4 regions of the Streptomyces sp. NPDC097619 genome follow, and region 2 is predicted to be linked to each of the others. Evidence: riboswitches for the same ligand, from Rfam matches in the RefSeq annotation. Region 2 holds a riboswitch; each other region holds the start of a gene.

Region 1 (4,690 bases), on a different contig from region 2:
CGCCTTCACGACCAAGGGGGTGGAGCAACTGCGGTCCCGGGCCCGGGAGATGCTGGACGAGCTGGTGGACGGCATCCTGCGGGACGGTCCTCCCGCGGACCTGACGGAGCGGTTGCTGGCGCCGTTCCCGCTGGCGGTGGTGTGCGAGCTGATGGGCGTGCCCGCCGCGGACCGGCCCCGGTTGCACGAGTGGACCACGCTGATCCTGTCCTCCAGCGCGGGCGCGGGGCGCAGCGAGGCCGCGAAGGACGAGATGTGCGCCTACTTCGCGGAGCAGTTGCGGGAGCGCGGCGCCGAGGGCGGCGAGGACGTCCTCGGTCTGCTGAGCACGGCGATCGCGGCCGGGGAGGTGACCGCCTCGGAGGCGGTGGGTCTGGCCCTGCTGATCCAGATCGGCGGGGAGGCCGTCACCAACAACACCGGGAACATGCTGTACCTGCTGTTGAGCCGGCCGGAGCTGGCGGACGCGCTGCGGGCGGATCCGGGGCTGCGGCCGTCCGCGCTGGACGAGTTGCTGCGGTACATCCCGCACCGCTCGGCGGTGGGTCTGTCGCGGATCGCGATGGAGGACGTGACGGTGGCCGGGCACACGATCCTGGCGGGCGAGGCGGTGTACGTCTCCTACCTGGCGGCGAACCGGGATCCGGAGGTCTTCCCCGATCCGGAGGAGATCCGGCTGGACCGGAACCCCAATCCGCACGTGTCCTTCGGGTACGGGCCGCACTACTGCCTGGGCGGGATGCTGGCCCGGCTGGAGTCGGAGCTGATGGTGGACGCCCTGCTGGACCGGTTCCCCGGGCTGGCCCTCGCCGTTCCGGAGGCGGAACTGCGGTGGCGGCCGGGGGCGTTGATCCGGGGGCCCGAGGGATTGCCGGTGACCTGGTGACGGTGTTCGCGCGCTCCCCCGACGGCCTGCTGGTGCCCGCCGGGCACGGTCGGACCCTGACGACCCCGGCGCAGGAGGTGACGTTCAAGGTCACCGGCGAGCATTCGCGGGTGGCCTCCAGTTTCGAGGTGGTGGTGCCGCCCGGGTTCGACGTGGGCGCGCACGTGCACGCGCACAGCGAGGAGCTGTTCTACGTGCTGGAGGGCGAGCTGGAGGTGCTGGCCTTCGAGCCGCGGATCCGGACCCGGGACGACTGGCACGGCTGGCGGTCGCCCACGGGGCGGGGGCCGGTGCGGGCCGGTCCGGGCACGGTGATCGTGGTGCCGCCGGGTTGTCCGCACGCCTTCGCGAACCGGTCGGGCGAACCGGCGCGGATGTTCTTCCAGTCCTCGCCGCCGCCGGACCACGAGCGGTACTTCGAGGAGCTGTTCGCGATCCTGGGCGCGGACGGACCGGTGGACGAGGCGGCCGTGGTGGCGCTCCGCGACCGCTACGACATCGAGCAGTTGACGCCGCTGCGGCACGGCCCGTCGGACCGGGAGCTGCGGACGGGCGGGGTGCCGGGTCCCTGACCCCGCCCGTGGCGGAAGCCGATGCGCGGTTCCTGTGGCCGGTCCCCCGAGGACCGGCCACGGGCGCGCGTGGGGGGTGGGATGCGCCGCCGGCGGGTGGGGCCGCCGGTCAGTAGGCGCCGAAGACGTTGTCGATGGAGCCGTAGCGGTCCGCCGCGTAGTTGCAGGCGGCCGTGATGTTGGCGACCGGGTCGAAGGAGTCCGTGGACGTGCCCGGCACGTGGTAGGCCCGGAAGGTCGGGTCGATGACCTGGAGCAGGCCCTTAGAGGGGGTGCCCGCGACGGCGTTGGAGTCCCAACCGTTGATGGCGAGGGGGTTGCCGGAGGACTCGCGCATGACGTTGCGGTGGATGCCCTCGTAGGTGCCGGGGATGCCGTGGCGGGCCATGACCGACAGGGATTCGCGGATCCAGCCGTCGAGGGTGTCGGGGTAGGACGCGGCGGCGGGGGCGGTGCGGACGGCGGAGCGGTCGGCGCGGGCGCCCGCTTCGGCCCGGTCCTGGACGGCCACGGCCGCGGACTTCGCCGGGTTGGTGCTTCCGATCGTCAGCTTGAGACCGGGGCGGATCGCCGCCGGGTCATTGCCGATCACGTTCCGGTTGTCCTTGTAGAGGCGCTTCCAGCCGCCTTCCAGATCATGCTTTCCGGCGATTCCGGAAAGGGATTCCCCGGCGGCCACGGAATGGGTGGTGACCCCCTTCACGGCCTGCACGGCGGCGGGCGCGGCGGCGGGCAGGGCCGTGACGGCGGCGGGGACGGCCTGCGGTACCACCGCGCCCGCGGGGGCCGCTCCGAACAGCGGGAGGGCCAGGGCGGCGCCCCCGGTGCCGACGGCGGCCACGCGCCGGGCGAGGAGGGTGCGCTGGACACGACGGTGCTTGCCACGTGCGGGCATGGGTGTTCCTCTCCTGCGCCTACGAGGTGAGCTGTCGGGTTCGGGCAGGAGCTGCCCGGCCGCGCGGACGCGGCTTCACCCCGAGCCGCCCCGGATGCGGGACGGCGGCGTACCTGGGTCCCCCGCTCCTGCCGTGGTCGGGTGGTGGTCGGACTCCGGGCGGCGGCAGGACTCGGCGTTCCGTCCGGAGTGAGTGACGGTGACGCTAAGGGAAAGCTCGGGAACGGAACAAGACTTGAATTCTCGAATTCTCCGACAATGATCTTCGAGAATGAATTCGATCAATTCCGCTTGCCATTTCTGTCGGCCAACTGCGGCGCGCGGGAACGGAATCGGGGCGCGGCGATCGACCGGGGCGGGGATGTCCCGTGACCGACATCACGAGCCGGAACGATTCCTTACATGAACTGCCAAAACGCCCATTCGACCCATCGTGCCCCCGCGGCGCGCGCTTCGGGGATGCTGGCCCCGGAGAGCGCGCCGCCGGGTCCGGCCGCGCGCACGGACCGGCGGATCGACGGACCGGCGGATCGACGGAGGGGTGCGGGATGACGGAGCGCGAACGGGCCGGGACGGCGGCGGGGCGGGAGCCGGGCGCGGACGGAGCGGGCGGCCCCGGGACGGACGGCGGGCGACCCGCCGTCCGGGTGGAACAGGAGGGGCCGGTGTTCACGGTGGTCCTCGACCGGCCGGACCGCCGCAACGCCGTGGACGGGCCCACCGCGGAGCTGCTGGCCGCGGCCTTCCGCGCCTTCGAGGCCGACGAGGACGCGGCGGTCGCGGTGCTCTGGGGCGCGGGCGGCACCTTCTGCTCCGGTGCCGACCTCAAGGCGGTGGGCACCTCCCGCGGCAACCGGGTCACGGCGGACGGCGACGGTCCGATGGGGCCGACCCGGATGGAGCTCGGCAAGCCCGTGATCGCCGCGATCTCGGGGCACGCCGTCGCGGGGGGCCTGGAACTGGCCCTCTGGTGCGACCTGCGAGTGGCCGAGGAGGATTCCGTGTTCGGGGTGTACTGCCGTCGCTGGGGCGTCCCGCTCATCGACGGCGGCACGGTCCGGCTGCCCCGGCTGATCGGCGAGAGCCGCGCCATGGACCTGATCCTGACCGGCCGCCCCGTGCCGGCGACCGAGGCCCACGCCATCGGCCTGGTCAACCGGCTCGTCCCGCCGGGCCGGGCCCGGGAGGCCGCCGAGGCCCTGGCGCGAGAGATCGCCGCCTTCCCGCAGACCTGCCTGCGCCAGGACCGGCTCTCCGCCCGGGGGCAGCACGGGCTCCCCGAGGCAGAGGCCCTGCGCCGGGAGTACGCGCACGGCCTGGTGCCGCTGGAGGCGGGCGAGACCGGCGCGGGGGCCCGCCGCTTCGCCGAGGGCGCGGGCCGGCACGGCACCTTCGGGGACTGAGGCCCGCCGGCGAACGGCCGGCCGCGGAACGGCGCCCGAGGGAGGCGGGGGTGCTGAGGCGCGGGGCGGGGCTCACCGCGGGGGAGGCCGCCCGTCAGCCGCCGTGCGCCGTGTCGATCACGCAGAAGCGGTTGCCCTCGGGGTCGGCGAGGACCACGAAGTCCGGGTCCTCCGGGTACAGGTCCCAGTCCACCCGCACCGCCCCCAGGGCGATCAGGCGCTCGATCTCGGCGGCCTGCTCCGCGGCGTCGGCCGCGTACAGGTCCAGGTGCGACCGCGGGTGCTCCCGGACCGGGGTCTCGCTCACCCCGAGGGCGAGCTGGGGCCCCTGCCCGCGGGCGGGCACCAGCACCGCCCAGCCGTCCTCCACCTCGTCCCGCGGCACGTAGTCGAGGGCCGCCCCCCAGAAGGCCACCGCGCGCGGCAGGTCGGAGACGCCCATGACGAAGGATCCGATGCTCACCATGGGGCGAGTCAATCAGACGGCCCCGCGGCCGGGTCGCGTTGGGCCGTCCGCGTGAGCGGAACCTCCGCCCCCGGCCCCGCTCCCCCGCCCCGTCGCACCCGGGCGGTGGGGTGGCGGGATGCACCTCCCCCGCCGCGGCCTGCTGCTGGGCGCCGCGGGCGCCGTCCTCGCCGGGGCCGCGCCCCGCCGGCGCGCCGCCCCCGGGCCCCCGTACCCCGCCCTCGCCGCCGGGCTGGACGGGCGGACCGTCCTGCCCGGGGACGCGGAGTACGGCGAGGCCCGGCAGTCCTTCCAGCCTCGGTTCGACGGGGCCGCCCCGGGCGCGGTGGTCTATCCCGCGCACGAGCGCGACGTGGCCGAGTGCCTGGGCTTCGCCCGCAGGTACGGGGTCCCGGTGACGGCCCGGGGCGGCGGGCACTCGTACGCGGGCAGGTCCACCGGCCCCGGCCTGGTGCTGGACCTCGGCGC
Region 2 (4,690 bases):
CCGCGGCTGGGCACCGAGGAGACGGTCGCCCGGATCGACGCGGCCGCGGTCCGCGCCTTCTACGAGGCCCACGTCCGCCCGGCGACGGCCACCGCGGTCGTGGTCGGCGACCTCTCCGGCACCGACCTCGACGAGGTCCTCGCCGACACCCTGGGCGCCTGGACGGGCGGCACCGCCGAGCCGCGCCCCGTGCCGCCGGTCACGGCCGACGACACCGGCCGGGTGGTCATCGTGGACCGCCCCGGCGCGGTCCAGACCCAGCTCCTCATCGGGCGGGTCGGTTCGGACCGGCACGACCGCGTGTGGCCCGCGCAGGTCCTCGGCACCTACTGCCTCGGCGGCACCCTGACCTCCCGTCTGGACAAGGTGCTGCGCGAGGAGAAGGGCTACACCTACGGGGTGCGGGCCTTCGGCCAGGTGATGCGCTCCACCGCGGCGGGCACCGGCGCCTCCATGCTGGCCATCAGCGGCTCGGTGGACACCCCCAACACCGGCCCGGCCCTGGCGGACCTGTGGCAGGTGCTGCGGACCCTCGCCGAGGGCGGGTTGACCGACGCCGAGCGGGACGTCGCCGTGCAGAACCTGGTCGGCGTGGCCCCGCTGAAGTTCGAGACGGCGGCGGCGGTCGCGGGCACCCTGGCCGACCAGGTCGAGCAGGAACTGCCCGACGACTACCAGGCGCAGCTGTACGCCCGCCTGGCCGCCACCGGCACGGTGGAGGCCACCTCGGCCGTGGTGAGCGCCTTCCCGGTGGACCGGCTGGTCACGGTGCTCGTCGGCGACGCCGCGCAGATCGCGGAGCCGGTGCGGGCGCTGGGCATCGGAGAGGTCACGGTCGTCGCCAACTGACGGGGCGGCAGCCGGGCGCGAGCCCGGGAAACGGGGAGGGCCCCGGCGGAATGTCCGCCGGGGCCCTCCCCGTCTTCAATGTCCGTTTATGTGAGGACTCTGACCTTCTGTGAAGTGGTGTACGCCACAAAAGCGCGCACCTGTTTGGTGATCGGATGATGATCCGCCTAGCGTCATCCCAGTTGTCCGTCAGCGTGTCAGCCGCACCCGCGGCACCGGGCAACGATCGCCGAGTCCCCGTCAGGCGCGAGCCTGGGGAGCCGGGGACCCACATCAGTCCCTGGGGTGAATCGGACCGCCTCGTGAGGGGCGATCCGTAGGAGACCTTCCTGCTCCGAACCCGTCAGCTAACCCGGTAGGCGAGAAGGAAGGAAAGGATCAGCCTTTTCATGGCCTTTGGCAGTCGCCCCACCGGCAAGCACCGTGGTTCCAGCCGCCTGAGCCGCAAGACCGCCGGTATAGCCGGGGTCACCGCCCTCGCCGCCACCGGTGTGGTCGGCTCCCTGGCCGGTCCCGCCTTCGCCGCCGACGCGGCCGACTCCTCGAAGTTCGAGGACACCGGCCTGAACGCGGTCGTCGTCGCCGAGGACACCGCGAGCCAGATCGAGACCCAGGCCACCGCCCAGGCCCAGGCCGCCGAGATCGCCGCCGCCAAGGCCCAGGCCGAGGCCGAGGCCAAGCAGCGCGCCGCCGAGGCCCGCGCCAAGGCCGAGGCCAAGGCGAAGGCCGAGCGGGAGGCCAAGGAGCGCGCCGAGCGCGAGGCCGAGCGCAAGCGCCTGCTGCAGTTCGTCTCCCCGCTGGAGGGCTCCTACGTGAGCACCCAGTACAAGGCGGGCGGCGGCATGTGGTCCTCCGGCAGCCACACCGGCATCGACATGCACGCCGACGAGGGCACCTCCGTGCGCGCCGTCGGCATGGGCACCGTGGTCGAGGCCGGCTGGGGCGGCGCCTACGGCAACAACGTGGTCATCAAGCACCACGACGGCAGCTTCACCCAGTACGGCCACATGCTCTCGCTGAACGTCGTGGTCGGCCAGCAGGTCACCCCGGGCCAGCAGATCGGCCTGTCGGGCTCGACGGGCAACTCCAGCGGCCCGCACCTGCACTTCGAGGCCCGCACCGGCGCCGACTACGGCTCCGACATCAACCCCGTCTCGTACCTGCGCGCCCACGGCGTCTCCATCTGACCCGTCCCCGCGCACGAAGACCTCCCGAAGGCCCCGGCTCACCGAGCCGGGGCCTTCGGCGTACCCGGGGGAGCCCCGCCCGCGCACGGGCCGGTGCGCGCCCGCTCCGCGCCCGGAACGCGCGCCCGGCGGCTCCCCGCCCACCGAATCGACCCGGCGGCCTTGACCGGCCCTTTTCCGGTGCCCTTCGAAAAATCCGCAATATTGCAATAGAGTCGCGGGAACGGTGCCGCAATGGGGGATTCATCGGAGGTCCGGCTTTGCGTATTCCAGCGCACGCGGTCTGCACGGCCATTCGCGAGGACATCGTCTCGGGTGTCTTCGCGCCGGGCAGCCGGCTGACCGAGGAACTGCTCGCCCGCCGCTACGGGGTCTCCCGGGTCCCCGTCCGCGAGGCCCTGCGCACGCTGGAGTCGGAGGGCTTCGTCACCACGCGGCGGCACGCGGGTGCCTGCGTGGCCGAGCCCACCGAGCGCGAGGCCGCCGACCTCCTGGAGGTCCGCGCCCTCCTGGAGCCCCTGGGGGCCGCCCGGGCCGCCCAGCGGCGCACCGACGCCCACCTGAAGGTGCTGCGGGGGCTGGTGCGCCTGGGGCAGGAGCGGGCCCGGCAGGGCCGCGGGGAGGATCTGCGGTCCCTCGGGGCCTGGTTCCACGAGACCCTGGCCCAGGCGGCCGGCAGCCCCGGCCTGACGGCCATGCTGACCCAGGTCCGCCACAAGATCGCCTGGATGTACGAGGTGCGGGCCCCCTCCCGGCCCGTGGAGTCCTGGGCCGAACACGGCGCGATCGTGGACGCGGTGGCCCGCGGCGACGCCGTCCGGGCCCGCACCGTGGCCTCCCTGCACATGGACCGGGTCGCCGCCGCGCACCGGCTCCGCCGCCCGGACGCGGTGAGGAATCCGCAACCTCCCGTCAACATTCCGAGCGGCGGGCATTAACACGACGGGGATAGAAATGAGGGCGCCGGTGGCATGCGGGAATCGCCGGGCAGAAGGTCGGTGATCGACCGCGCCCGCTATTCTTTCGCGGCGCTTTCTTTTCCGTGCTCCGGGCCTTTTTCGTGCTCCGGGCCTTTTCGGTCGGTCGGGCCGCGCCCGTTCGTCCGGTCCCGGGAATTCCGTCGGGAATTCCCGTGGGCCGGGGTCGCGCCCCGTTCCGGGCCCGGACGTGAAACGGCGAGGCCGCGGCTCCCACGGGGGAGCCGCGGCCTCGCCGCGAACCAGGGGCCGATCCTTCGGATCAGACGGTCTCGGGGAGCTCTTCCAGGCCCTCCGCGACCAGCTTCGCCAGGCGGTCCAGCGCGACCTCCGCGCCCTCGGCCTCGGAGGCGAGCACGATCTCCTCGCCACCCTGGGCGCCCAGGCCCAGGACCGCGAGCATCGAACCGGCGTTGACCGGGTCGCCGCTGGCCTTCGCGATGGTCACCGGGATCCCGGCGGCCGTCGTCGCACGGACGAAGATCGAGGCGGGACGAGCGTGCAGGCCCTCGGCCCAGCCGACGTTGACGCGGCGCTCTGCCATGGTGATGCCCTTCAGGTGTCTCACGGTTGTCTAGACCAGTCTCTCACGGCTCGCAGAATGGTCGCACCGACCTTCGGCCCCAAAGGACCGGTCGTTCGGCCTTCACAGCTTGCACCGTTCCGTCACTGTTTGTCCGACGCGCCGCGCGCGGCCTGCCCGTAGGCTTGGGCCATGCCGACGGCCCCCGATCCCACGTACCCGGCCCACTGGGAAGCCGACGTGGTGCTGCGCGACGGCGGCACCGCCCGGATCAGGCCCATCACCCCCGAGGACGCGGGGCGGCTGGTCAGCTTCTACGAGCAGGTCTCGGACGAGTCGAAGTACTACCGCTTCTTCGCCCCGTACCCGCGCCTGTCGGACCGGGACGTCCACCGGTTCACCCATCACGACTACGTGGACCGGGTGGGCCTCGCCGCCACCGTGGGCGGGGAGTTCATCGCCACCGTCCGCTACGACCGGATCGGCCCCGACGGCCGCCCCGCCTCCGCCCCCGCCGACGAGGCCGAGGTCGCCTTCCTCGTCCAGGACGCCCACCAGGGCCGCGGGGTGGCCTCCGCCCTGCTGGAGCACATCGGCTCGGTGGCCCGGGAGCGCGGAGTCCGCCGCTTCGCCGCCGAGGTACTGCCGGCCAACAGCAAGATGATCAAAGTGTTCACGGACGCCGGGTACCAGCAGAAGCGCAGCTTCGAGGACGGCTCGGTCCACCTCGACCTCGACCTCGAACCGACCGCCGAGAGCCTGGCCGTCCAGCGGGCCCGGGAGCAGCGCGCCGAGGCCCGCTCGGTGCAGCGCCTCCTCGCCCCCCGCTCGGTGGCCGTGGTCGGGGTCAGTCGCTCCGGCGGCGGGGTGGGCGCCGCCGCCCTCCGCAACCTCCTCGGCTCCGGCTTCCCGGGCCCCGTGTACGCCGTCAACCACGCCCTCGCCGAGGACGGCGCCACCCTGGACGGGGTCCCCGCCCACCGCACCCTCGCCGGGATCGGCACCCCGGTGGACCTGGCCGTGGTGGCCGTCCCCGCCGACCGGGTCCCCGACGTGGTCCGCGACTGCGGGGAACACGGGGTCCAGGGCCTCGTCGTGCTGTCCGCCGGCTACGGCGAGACCGGCCCGCAGGGCCTGGCCCGGCAGCGGGAACT
Region 3 (4,690 bases), on a different contig from region 2:
GGCAACCTGCTCGCCCTCGCCGAGAAGGCGGGCATCGACAACGTGCGCGTGGCCAACGGCGACGCCATCATCCTGCTCCGCGAGATGCTGCCGCCCGCCTCGCTGGCCGGGCTCCGCGTGTACTTCCCGGACCCGTGGCCGAAGAAGCGGCACCACAAGCGGCGGCTGATCCAGCCCGAGTTCCTCACGCTGGCCGCGACCCGCCTGGCCCCGGGCGCCCTGCTGCACTGCGCCACCGACTGGGAGCCGTACGCCGAGCAGATGCTCGAAGTGCTCAGCGCGCACCCCGACTTCGAGAACACCCGGCCCGACGGCGGGTACGCGCCGCGCCCCGCGTTCCGGCCCCTGACCCGCTTCGAGGGCCAGGGCCTGGACAAGGGCCACCTCGTACACGACCTGCTGTTCCTGCGCACGCAGAACTGAAAAGCCCGGTTCCGCACTCCGGCCCGCCGGCTAGGGTCGGAGGGTGTTCCGGGCTTCCGTAGGCGTGCCGCGCGGGGCCGGGTCCCCCTTCGGGGCCCGGGCCCGCGTGCTGGCCCTGACCGCGGGGCTCGCCGCGGCCGGGGTCCTGATCCTGGCCATGGTGCGGGAGCAGACCGGCACCCCCGGCTTCCTGGTCGGACTGGGCCTGGCCGTCCTGCCGGTGGCCCCGCTGCTGGCGGTGTTCCGCTGGCTGGGCCGCGGCCCCCGGGCCGGTCCCCCGCGCACCCGGCCGTGGCCGCACCTGCTGTTCGCGTTCGCCTGGGGCGCCTGCGCCGCGGCGCTCATCGCCATAGTGGCCAACAGTTTCGCGACCCGCTGGATAGCCGCGGCCACCGCAGACCCCTACGGGGCCGACCAGCTCGGCTCGGTGGCCATCGCCCCCGTCGTCGAGGAGAGCGCGAAGGCCGCCGCGCTGGCGCTGGTGTTCCTGTTCCGGCGGCGCCTGCTCACCGGCGTCACCGACGGTCTCGTCCTCGCCGGGTTCACCGCCACCGGCTTCGCCTTCACCGAGAACATCCTCTACCTCGGCAACGCCTTCGGGGAGGACCTCGGCAGCGGCACCACGGTCATGGGCTCGGTCACCGCCGCCACCTTCTTCGTGCGGATCGTGCTCTCGCCCTTCGCGCACCCGCTGTTCACGGCCCTCACCGGGGTCGGTTTCGGCTTGGCCGCGGCGGCCTCCCTGCCCGCCCGTGCCGCCGCGGGCGCCGCCGTCCGACCGGTCCTGTCCCGGGGCCGTCGGCTGGTGCCCCCGCTGCTGGGCCTGGTCGGGGCGATGGCCGTGCACGCCCTGTGGAACAGCTCCTCCGAGCTGGGCGAGCACGGCTTCCACGTGGTCTACGGGGCCGTGATGGTGCCCGGGTTCACCTTCCTCGCGGTCCTCGCGGTCCGCCGCAGGCTCCGCCCCGGCCCCAAGCACGCCGCCGCCCCCGTCCCGGCCCCGCGGGCGAGCGGGGACACGGAGGCGGGGGCGGGCGCGTGCTCGGTGCCGGTGTCCGGGACGGGGAGCGGCCCGGGTCCGGAACTCAGACCGTCAGGCCCTTGTCCCGCAGCCAGGCCAGCGGGTCCTGGGTCTGTCCCCCCGTACGGACCTCCAGGTGCAGGTGGGCCCCGGTGACGTTGCCGGTGGCCCCGACCCGTCCGATGGTGTCCCCGGTGCCGACCTGACCGGAGGTCACCGACATGGAGGACAGGTGGCAGTACCAGATCTCCGTACCGTCGGCGAGGCGCAGCACGATCCGGTAGCCGTACGCGCCCGACCAGCCGGCCGAGACCACGGTGCCGCCGTGCACAGCCTTGACCGGGGTGCCGGTCGGGGCGGCGAAGTCGAGGCCGGTGTGGTGCCCGGAGGACCACATGGAGCCGGAGTCCCCGTAGTGCGAGGTGAGGGTGTACGAGGAGGTGGGGAGCACGTAGCCGCCACGCGAACTGCCCGATCCGGTACCGGAGTCGCCCTCCGCGGCGCGGTCCCGTTCGGCGCGGGCGGCCCGCTCCGCTTCGGCGGCGCGGGCGGCCGCCTCGGCCTTCGCCTCCGCAGCGGCCTTGGCGGCGGCTTCGGCGGCGGCCTCGGCCGCCTTGCGCGCGGTCTCCCGGGCCCGGGCGGCCTCCTGGGCGGCGGCCACCTCGGCGGCGCGGGCGGCGGCTTCCTTGGCCTCGGCGGCGGCGGCGTCGGACTGGGCCTCGGCCTGCTGGAGGATCCGGTTGCGGAGCACCTCGCCGGCGTTGGTGCCGGCTTCGGCCTGCTGGGGGCTGACCCCGGCCGTGGTGAAGGGGGCGGAGACGGACACGGCGTACGCGGCGCCGGCCGGGTCCTCCTCGGGCTGCTCGGTGGAGCCGAGCCCGGGTATGGAGGTGGGCAGGGACGGGATGGATATCGCGACCTGGGGCCGGTCCTGGGCGGTGGCGATACCGCCCGCGCCGACGGCGGCGATCACACCGACGCCGAGGACCGTGGAGCTGCGGGCGAGTCCGCCGCGCTGGCGCACCACCCGGTGGCGGCCCCGGACCGGCCGGACGGAGTCCTCGGTCGGGTTCCATTCCCCCCACGCGCCCGCGTCGGGGGCGTCGAGGTCTTCCGGGGCACCGGTGGCGGGCAGGTTCGAGTCCACGGGAGGCGGGTCCTTTCCTTCCTTCGCCTACCGGGTTAGCTGACGGGTTCGGAGCAGGAAGGTCTCCTACGTGCCCGGAGAGGGCCCGATTCACCCCAAGAGGTGGTTCCCCGGTTCCCTTGCGGAATTCGGCGTCGGCGCGCGCGGTGCCGTCCGGCGACGGCTGGGACGACCGCGCTGCGTTATCGAACGGTAATAGACAGAGGGGAGCGATTCCAAGCTGTTGCGCTTGATCCAACACATGTATCGGCCACCCTCCGACCGGCCCTGGCCTGCACTTTTGCCGTACAGGGTGATCAATCCGGACGATTCGACGGCCTGTTTGGTATCTCTTCGGCCGGCGGGGCCGATTGACGCCCCGTCAGCAACATGGCGGAGAGCGGCCTTTCGCTCACCGAACGTGAGGAGGGTGGCGGAACGGGGAAGAAGTGCCGGGAGAACGACGAGAGCCCGGATCCTCTTCAGGATCCGGGCTCTCGTACTGAGTAGCGGGGACAGGATTTGAACCTGCGACCTCTGGGTTATGAGCCCAGCGAGCTACCGAGCTGCTCCACCCCGCGTCGGTAGGTACAAGCTTACGCCATCCGGAAGGGTCCTCACGCCACTTTCCCCCCGGGGCGGGTCGGAGGCCCCTCAAGACCCCCGACCCACACGGCTCAGACCCGTTCCAGGAAGCCGGTCAGGTTCCGGCGCAGCCGCTCGATCTGCTCGTCCACCGTCAGCGATTCCTCGATGCGCAGCCCCGTCTCGGGCCGCTTGATGCCGCGCACGTAGAGGGAGCAGGCCATGTCGGTGCAGACGTAGAGCCCGACGGAATTCCCGTCCCGCCCCTCGCGCCCCGTCTTCCGGGCCGTCATCAGCGAGACCCCGCCGCCGGGGTGGGTGGTCAGGCACAGCGAGCACATGCTGCGGTACAGGGCACCACGGCGGGCCGTCGGGAAGCGCAGGGTGATCCCGATCGGGCCGCCGTCCGCGCCCTCGGCGACGAGATAGCTGCGGTCGGGGGCGGACAGGTCCCGCCAGCCCAGGAAGTCCAGGTCCGTCCAGGGCCGCTCCACGAGGTCCCGCGGCATCGGCAGCCGCTTGGCCTCTCCCTTCGAGCAGTTCACGAAGGCGCCCCGGATCTCCTGCTCGGTCAGTGCTCTCATACCGGGAACGCTAAGCTTTCCTAGGACCCCTAGGCAAACGAATAATGCCCGTAGCCTCCAGGGACGGGACCCACCGAGGAAAGGGGAGACCATGCCGAGGGCCGGACTCACCGCCGAGCGCATCGTCGGAGCCGCCGCCGAGCTCGCCGACCGCGAGGGCCTGGACCGGGTCACGGTCTCCGCGCTGGCCCGCGGCTTCGGCGTGAAGGACGCCAGCCTCTACGCGCACGTCCGCGGGCTCCGGGACCTCCGCACCCGGCTGGCCCTGAGCTGCGCCACGGAGTTCGCCGACCGGATCACCGCCGCCCTCGCGGGCCGCTCGGGGGCCCCGGCCCTGGCCGCCTTCGCCCTCGCCTACCGCACCTTCGCCGTCCACCACCCCGGTCGCTACGCCGCCACCCAGCTGGCCCTGCCGCCCGAGGTCCTCGCCGACTCCCCCGGCCACCGGCGGCTCGTGGAGCTGACCTACGCCCTGTTCCGCTCGTACGAGCTCCCCGAGCCCGACCGGACCGACGCGGTCCGCCTGGTGCGCAGCACCTTCCACGGGTTCGCCGCCCTCGAAGCGGCGGGCGGCTTCGGCCACCCCCGCGCGCTCGACGCCTCCTGGGAGCGGATCACCGAGGCCCTGCACGCCACCCTCACCCGGTGGCCCGCCGCCGCCGGACCGGAGACCCTGTCCCCATGAGCCCACGGCCCGCCCCCGTCCAGGTCCGCCGCGCCTACGACCCGCCCGAGCCCGAGGACGGCACCCGGGTCCTCGTGGACCGCCTCTGGCCCCGCGGCCTCTCCAAGGAGTCCGCCCGCGTCGACTCCTGGCCCAAGGCGCTGACCCCGTCGACGGAACTGCGCCGCGCCTACCACGACGGCACCCTCACCCAGGAGGAGTTCGCGGACCGGTACGCGGCCGAACTCGCCGAGCCCGCCGCCGCGGAGGCCCTGACCGCCCTGCGC
Region 4 (4,690 bases), on a different contig from region 2:
TACTCGCTGTAGGCGCCGATCTGGATCATGGTGGCGTCGAAGGGGCCGTGCTCGGCGCCGACGTCCTTGAAGCCGGGGAAGTAGCCGGTGTCGCCGCTGTGGTAGATCCGGTGCCGCTCCCCGGCCACGGCCCAGGAGGCCCACAGAGTGTGCTGCTGGTTGCGCAGGCCGCGGCCGCAGAAGTGACGGGCGGGGGTGGCGGTGAGGGAGAGCCCGCCGACGCGGGCGGTCTCGTTCCAGTCCAGCTCGTGGAGCCGGTCCGGGGAGACGCCCCAGTGCTCCAGGTGGGCGCCGACGCCGAGCGGCACGGCGAAGACGGTGTCGCCGTCCGCGAGCGCCTTGATCGTGGGCATGTCCAGGTGGTCGTAGTGGTCGTGGGAGATCACGATCACGTCCACCGGCCCGAGGGAGGCCAGGGGGACCGGGGCGGGGTGCAGCCGCTTGGGTCCGGCGAAGGGGAAGGGGGAGCAGCGCTGCCCCCAGACAGGGTCGAAGAGGACCCGGTGGCCGTCGATCTCGGCGAGGACGCTGGAGTGGCCCATCCAGGTGAGGCGCAGTCCGCTCGCGGGCGGGACGGACAGGTCCTTCAGGGTGGTCGGGTGGACCGGGATCGCGGCGGCCGGGGCGCGACGGACCCGCTCGTCCTTGCGGAAGTAGATCTTCGCGAACTCCGCCATGGAGCCGGAGGGGCGCCGCTGGGCGGCGACCGGGTTCTGGAAGATCCCGTCGGCGAACTGGGGCGAGCGGCGGATCCGCTCCATCCGTGCGCCGGCGGGGTCCGCGCCGAAGGCGGGGGTGCGCAGCGAGCGGAGTCCGGAGCGGAGGGATCGGGAGCCGGGCAAAGCGCCTCCTGGGGCGGTGGAGCGGGTCGGTACGGCGGGGCGGGCGCGCGGAGAGGTCCGCCCGCTGCCCCTCCCTGTCCAACGCTCCCCCGACCCGAAGGATTCCGGCGGCAGGACCCGCCGTGTTCCCGGGCGCGGGTGCGGGCGGCCGGTGGCGGAGGGGACCGGGGTCCCTCCGGGGCCGACGGCCCGCACCCGCGCCCGGGTGTACCGGGGTGGCGGCGGCCGTGTTCGGGTCGTTACAGCGGCAGCAGGTCGGGGCGCTTGGGTTCGACGTGGTCGCCGGAGGACTCGCCGCGGAGGCGGCGGCCGATCCAGGGGACCAGGTGTTCCCGGGCCCAGTGGATGTTGTCGCGGGTGACCTCGGCGGAGCCGCGGGGCTGCTGCGGCGGCCAGGGCTGGTCCGGGTCGGCGGGCACCTCCAGGCCGAGGACCTGGGCGGCGCGCAGGGCGACGCGGGTGTGGCCCTCCGGGGAGAGGTGGAGCCGGTCGCCGTCCCAGGCGCGGCGGTCCTGGACGGTGCGCAGGGACCACAGGTCGAGGACGGGGCAGCCGTAGCGGTCGGCGATGGCCCGGACGTGCGCGGAGTAGGTGGCGACCTTGCCGCGGAGGTGCCGCAGGACGGGGACCCCGCGGGTGTCGAACCCGGTGGTGATCATGACGGTGGGGACGGCGCCGGTGAGGTCGGCGACGGCCTCCTCGAAGCGGGCGGCCACGTCGTCGGGGTCGGTGCCGGGGCGGATGATGTCGTTCCCGCCGGCGCAGAAGGTCACCAGGTCGGGGGCGAGCTCCTTGGCCCGGGGCACCTGCTCGGCCACGATCTGGTCGAGGAGCCGGCCGCGCACCGCGAGGTTGGCGTACCGGAAGTCGTGCTCCTCGCGCCGGTCGGCGAGGAGCACGGCGAGCCGGTCGGCCCAGCCCACGAAGGAGTCGCCGGGGCCCGGGTCGCCCACGCCTTCGGTGAAGCTGTCACCGAGGGCGACGTACGAGCCGAAGGGTTCGGCCAGGGTCGCGAGGGCGCTGCCGTGAGCGCCGTGAATGAGGGGTATCGATTCGCCTGCCACGACAGCACATCATTCACGGCGGGATGTGACCTACGCGACCGTAGGCAGGGGTTGACGTGGCGTGATCTGTACCACCGGGTCAGTTCAGGCCATGACCGTTTCGCCGGGAATAACACGGTATGGAGGCATCCGGACAGGGAGGAAAACGGCCCGGGGGCCGGAATCCCCCTCGGATTCCGGCCCCCGGGCCCCTGACGGCGATGACCGTCAGATGCTCACCCCGTGACCGCGCAGGTAGGCCAGCGGGTCCACGTCCTGCCCGTAGGAGGGGCCGGTGCGGATCTCGAAGTGCAGGTGCGGTCCGCTGGAGTTGCCGGTGGAGCCGGACAGGCCCAGGGCGGTGCCGGCGGAGACGCTCTGCCCGGAGGACACGCTCAGGGAGCTGAGGTGCGCGTACTGGGAGTAGCGGCCGTCGGCGTGCCGGACGATGACCTCGTTGCCGTAGGCCCCGGCCCAGCCGGCCGAGACCACGGTGCCCGCGCCGACCGCCTTCACGGTGGTGCCGGAGCCGACCGCGAAGTCCACACCGGTGTGGTAGCCGCTGGACCACATGCTGCCGCCCTGGCGGTACTGGGTGGTGACCTGGGCGTCGACGGGGGCGGTGAAGCCGGAGCCCTGCTGCTCGCCGGAGGTGTTCTCCTCGGGGGCGGACTCCTGCTCCGGGGCGGACTCGCGCGGTGCGGTGGCGGTCCGCTCCGCGGAACGGGCGGCGCGCTCGCCGCCGGTGCCGTCCTCGGAGGAGACGCCGCGCTCGGCGCTCTTCCGCTCGGGGGCCGGGGCGGCGGCGCGCGGGGCGGCGGCCTCGCCGGCGCCTGCCGCGGACCTCCCGCCGAGGGTGAGCTTCAGGCCCGGGTGGATGAGGGCCGGGTCGGAGCCGACGGCGGCGCGGTTGTCCGCGTACAGCTGCTCCCAGCCGCCCTTGACGCCCTCGCTCGCGGCGATGGCGGAGAGGCAGTCGCCGGAGACGACGGTGTAGACCTGCGGGGCCTTCTTCGCGGCGGCCGGAGCGGCCTGGGAGGCGGCCTGCCCGGGGAGCCGGTCCACGGCCTTCGGGGCCACGGCGGTGGCCTGGGCCGGGGCGGCGTGGGCGGTCGCGGCACCGAGGAGCGGCAGCGCGAGCGCGGCGCCGCCGGTGCCGGCCGCGACGAAACCGCGGCCGATCGGGCTGGACTTGGGGCGGCGGTGCTTGCCCTTTCCGGGCATGGCGGATTCCTCTCCGGCGCCTGCGAGGTGAGCTGTCGGGTTCGGACTGGAGCTGTCCGGCCGTGCGCGGACGCACGGCTTCACCCCAAGCCCGCCGGACGGATCCGGCGGGCGCGTTACCTGGTTCCCCCGCTCCTGCCGCACGTGTTGGACGGATGCGGTTTCCGGGCGGCGGCAGGATTCGGCGTTCCACCCGGCTCGGCCGTGACCGTAATCGAGTGCGGCCGGACGGAACAAGCCAGGAATTCCCCAAGGGAATGCGGACGGAAAATGATCAATGGAATTCCCGTCACACTCCGTCTATTGCGACCGTGTAACAGGCGCCTCCACAAGGGAATTCGAAGAACGCCCGCCGACACTCACGGTCACCGTATGATCTGGCTCACCAGCCCCGGGCGCATCTACCCCGGCACAGCGGCAACTTGACGCCAAGTAGCGCAATTCGGACATCCCACCGGACCGCGAGGAGCCCACGTGACCCAGCCCCTACCGCAGACCCCCGCCGCGGAGCCCACCCTCACCGGGATCCGCAACTTCCGCGACGTGGGCGGCCTTCCGGCCGCGGACGGCCGACGCGTCCGCCACGGACATCTCTACCGAAGCGGACATCTGGCGCATGCCACCGAAACGGACACCGACTATCTGAACTCGCTCGGACTCCACACCGTCTTCGACTTCCGCAACGCCGCCGACCACGCCATCGAGGGCCCCGACGTCACCCTGCCCGGCGTACGGAACGTCAACATCCCCCTCTCCGACCCCGCCGACGGCGGGGAGTTCTGGCGCCTCATCCGCGAAGGGGAACTCGACCGGCTCCGCGAGCTGCTCGGAGAGGGGCGAGGGGCGGACCGTATGTCCGCTTCGTACCGGAAGATGGTCCGGGAGCGGACGGCCGAACACAGCCGCGTGCTGCACGCCCTCGCGACCGGCACCGTCCCCGTCCTCATGCACTGCGCCGCCGGGAAGGACCGCGCCGGGCTCTCGATCGCCGTCACCCTGCTCGCGCTCGGCGTGGACCGGCGGGCCGTCACGGCCGACTACCTGGAGTCCAACGCCCCGCACCGCCGCTACCGGACCGTCCCCGGCAGCGCCCCCGAATCGCGCTCCCCCGAGGTCACCGCCCTCCTCAGCCCCCTCTTCGAGGCCCGCGCCTCCTACCTGGAGGCCGCCTTCGCCCTCATCGACGAGACCTGGGGCGGCACCGAGGGATACCTCCACGAGGGCCTCGGTCTCACCCCGGACACCCTGGACGGGCTGCGCGACCGCCTGCTGGAACCCTGATCGACGAAGGCGGGCGGGCCGGGACGGGCGGATCCGCCCGGCACCCGCCCGCCCCGCCGGACCCCACCCGTCAGCGCTGCGCCACCGCCTGCTTGACCAGCGTCCGACCGAACTCCCAGATCAGCCCACCACCCCCGTGCGCCTCGTCCATCACCGCCCGGAAGGCCCCCACGAACCGGTCCACGTCCGCCTCGTCCAGCACCAGCGGCGGGATCAACTTGATGACTTCGAGGTGGTCCCCCGAGACCTGCGTCAGGATCCGGTGCCGCTGGAGCAGCGGGGCCACCACCATCTGGGCGA

What was found. Region 2 has a riboswitch for cyclic di-AMP ahead of ABTZ17_RS15670 (M23 family metallopeptidase). Riboswitches for the same ligand answer to the same signal wherever they lie in the genome.
Region 1: it holds a riboswitch for cyclic di-AMP, as region 2 does, so the genes downstream of both, ABTZ17_RS17165 (transglycosylase SLT domain-containing protein) here and ABTZ17_RS15670 (M23 family metallopeptidase) in region 2, are expected to answer to the same signal.
Region 3: it holds a riboswitch for cyclic di-AMP, as region 2 does, so the genes downstream of both, ABTZ17_RS23745 (M23 family metallopeptidase) here and ABTZ17_RS15670 (M23 family metallopeptidase) in region 2, are expected to answer to the same signal.
Region 4: it holds a riboswitch for cyclic di-AMP, as region 2 does, so the genes downstream of both, ABTZ17_RS01835 (LysM peptidoglycan-binding domain-containing M23 family metallopeptidase) here and ABTZ17_RS15670 (M23 family metallopeptidase) in region 2, are expected to answer to the same signal.

What each region holds. Positions count from the first base shown of each region.
Region 1 is NZ_JBEOSD010000055.1:11,576-16,265, reverse strand. Features, by position in the region: gene ABTZ17_RS17175 (cytochrome P450) at 1-886, shown strand, start outside; gene ABTZ17_RS17170 (cupin domain-containing protein) at 883-1,458, shown strand; gene ABTZ17_RS17165 (transglycosylase SLT domain-containing protein) at 1,568-2,353, opposite strand; cyclic di-AMP (ydaO/yuaA leader) riboswitch at 2,357-2,507, opposite strand; gene ABTZ17_RS17160 (crotonase/enoyl-CoA hydratase family protein) at 2,902-3,756, shown strand; gene ABTZ17_RS17155 (VOC family protein) at 3,851-4,222, opposite strand; gene ABTZ17_RS17150 (FAD-binding oxidoreductase) at 4,341-4,690, shown strand, end outside.
Region 2 is NZ_JBEOSD010000047.1:21,662-26,351, forward strand. Features, by position in the region: gene ABTZ17_RS15665 (M16 family metallopeptidase) at 1-849, shown strand, start outside; cyclic di-AMP (ydaO/yuaA leader) riboswitch at 1,067-1,225, shown strand; gene ABTZ17_RS15670 (M23 family metallopeptidase) at 1,239-2,036, shown strand; gene ABTZ17_RS15675 (GntR family transcriptional regulator) at 2,297-2,974, shown strand; gene ABTZ17_RS15680 (HPr family phosphocarrier protein) at 3,276-3,557, opposite strand; gene ABTZ17_RS15685 (bifunctional acetate--CoA ligase family protein/GNAT family N-acetyltransferase) at 3,729-4,690, shown strand, end outside.
Region 3 is NZ_JBEOSD010000095.1:19,644-24,333, forward strand. Features, by position in the region: gene trmB (tRNA (guanosine(46)-N7)-methyltransferase TrmB) at 1-423, shown strand, start outside; partial or broken gene ABTZ17_RS23740 (PrsW family intramembrane metalloprotease) at 467-1,438, shown strand; gene ABTZ17_RS23745 (M23 family metallopeptidase) at 1,509-2,591, opposite strand; cyclic di-AMP (ydaO/yuaA leader) riboswitch at 2,601-2,735, opposite strand; tRNA gene ABTZ17_RS23750 (tRNA-Met) at 3,078-3,151, opposite strand; gene ABTZ17_RS23755 (FBP domain-containing protein) at 3,248-3,739, opposite strand; gene ABTZ17_RS23760 (TetR/AcrR family transcriptional regulator) at 3,831-4,424, shown strand; gene ABTZ17_RS23765 (DUF488 domain-containing protein) at 4,421-4,690, shown strand, end outside.
Region 4 is NZ_JBEOSD010000004.1:119,566-124,255, reverse strand. Features, by position in the region: gene ABTZ17_RS01825 (MBL fold metallo-hydrolase) at 1-842, opposite strand, end outside; gene ABTZ17_RS01830 (SGNH/GDSL hydrolase family protein) at 1,082-1,849, opposite strand; gene ABTZ17_RS01835 (LysM peptidoglycan-binding domain-containing M23 family metallopeptidase) at 2,114-3,109, opposite strand; cyclic di-AMP (ydaO/yuaA leader) riboswitch at 3,114-3,273, opposite strand; gene ABTZ17_RS01840 (tyrosine-protein phosphatase) at 3,584-4,390, shown strand; gene ABTZ17_RS01845 (aspartate aminotransferase family protein) at 4,461-4,690, opposite strand, start outside.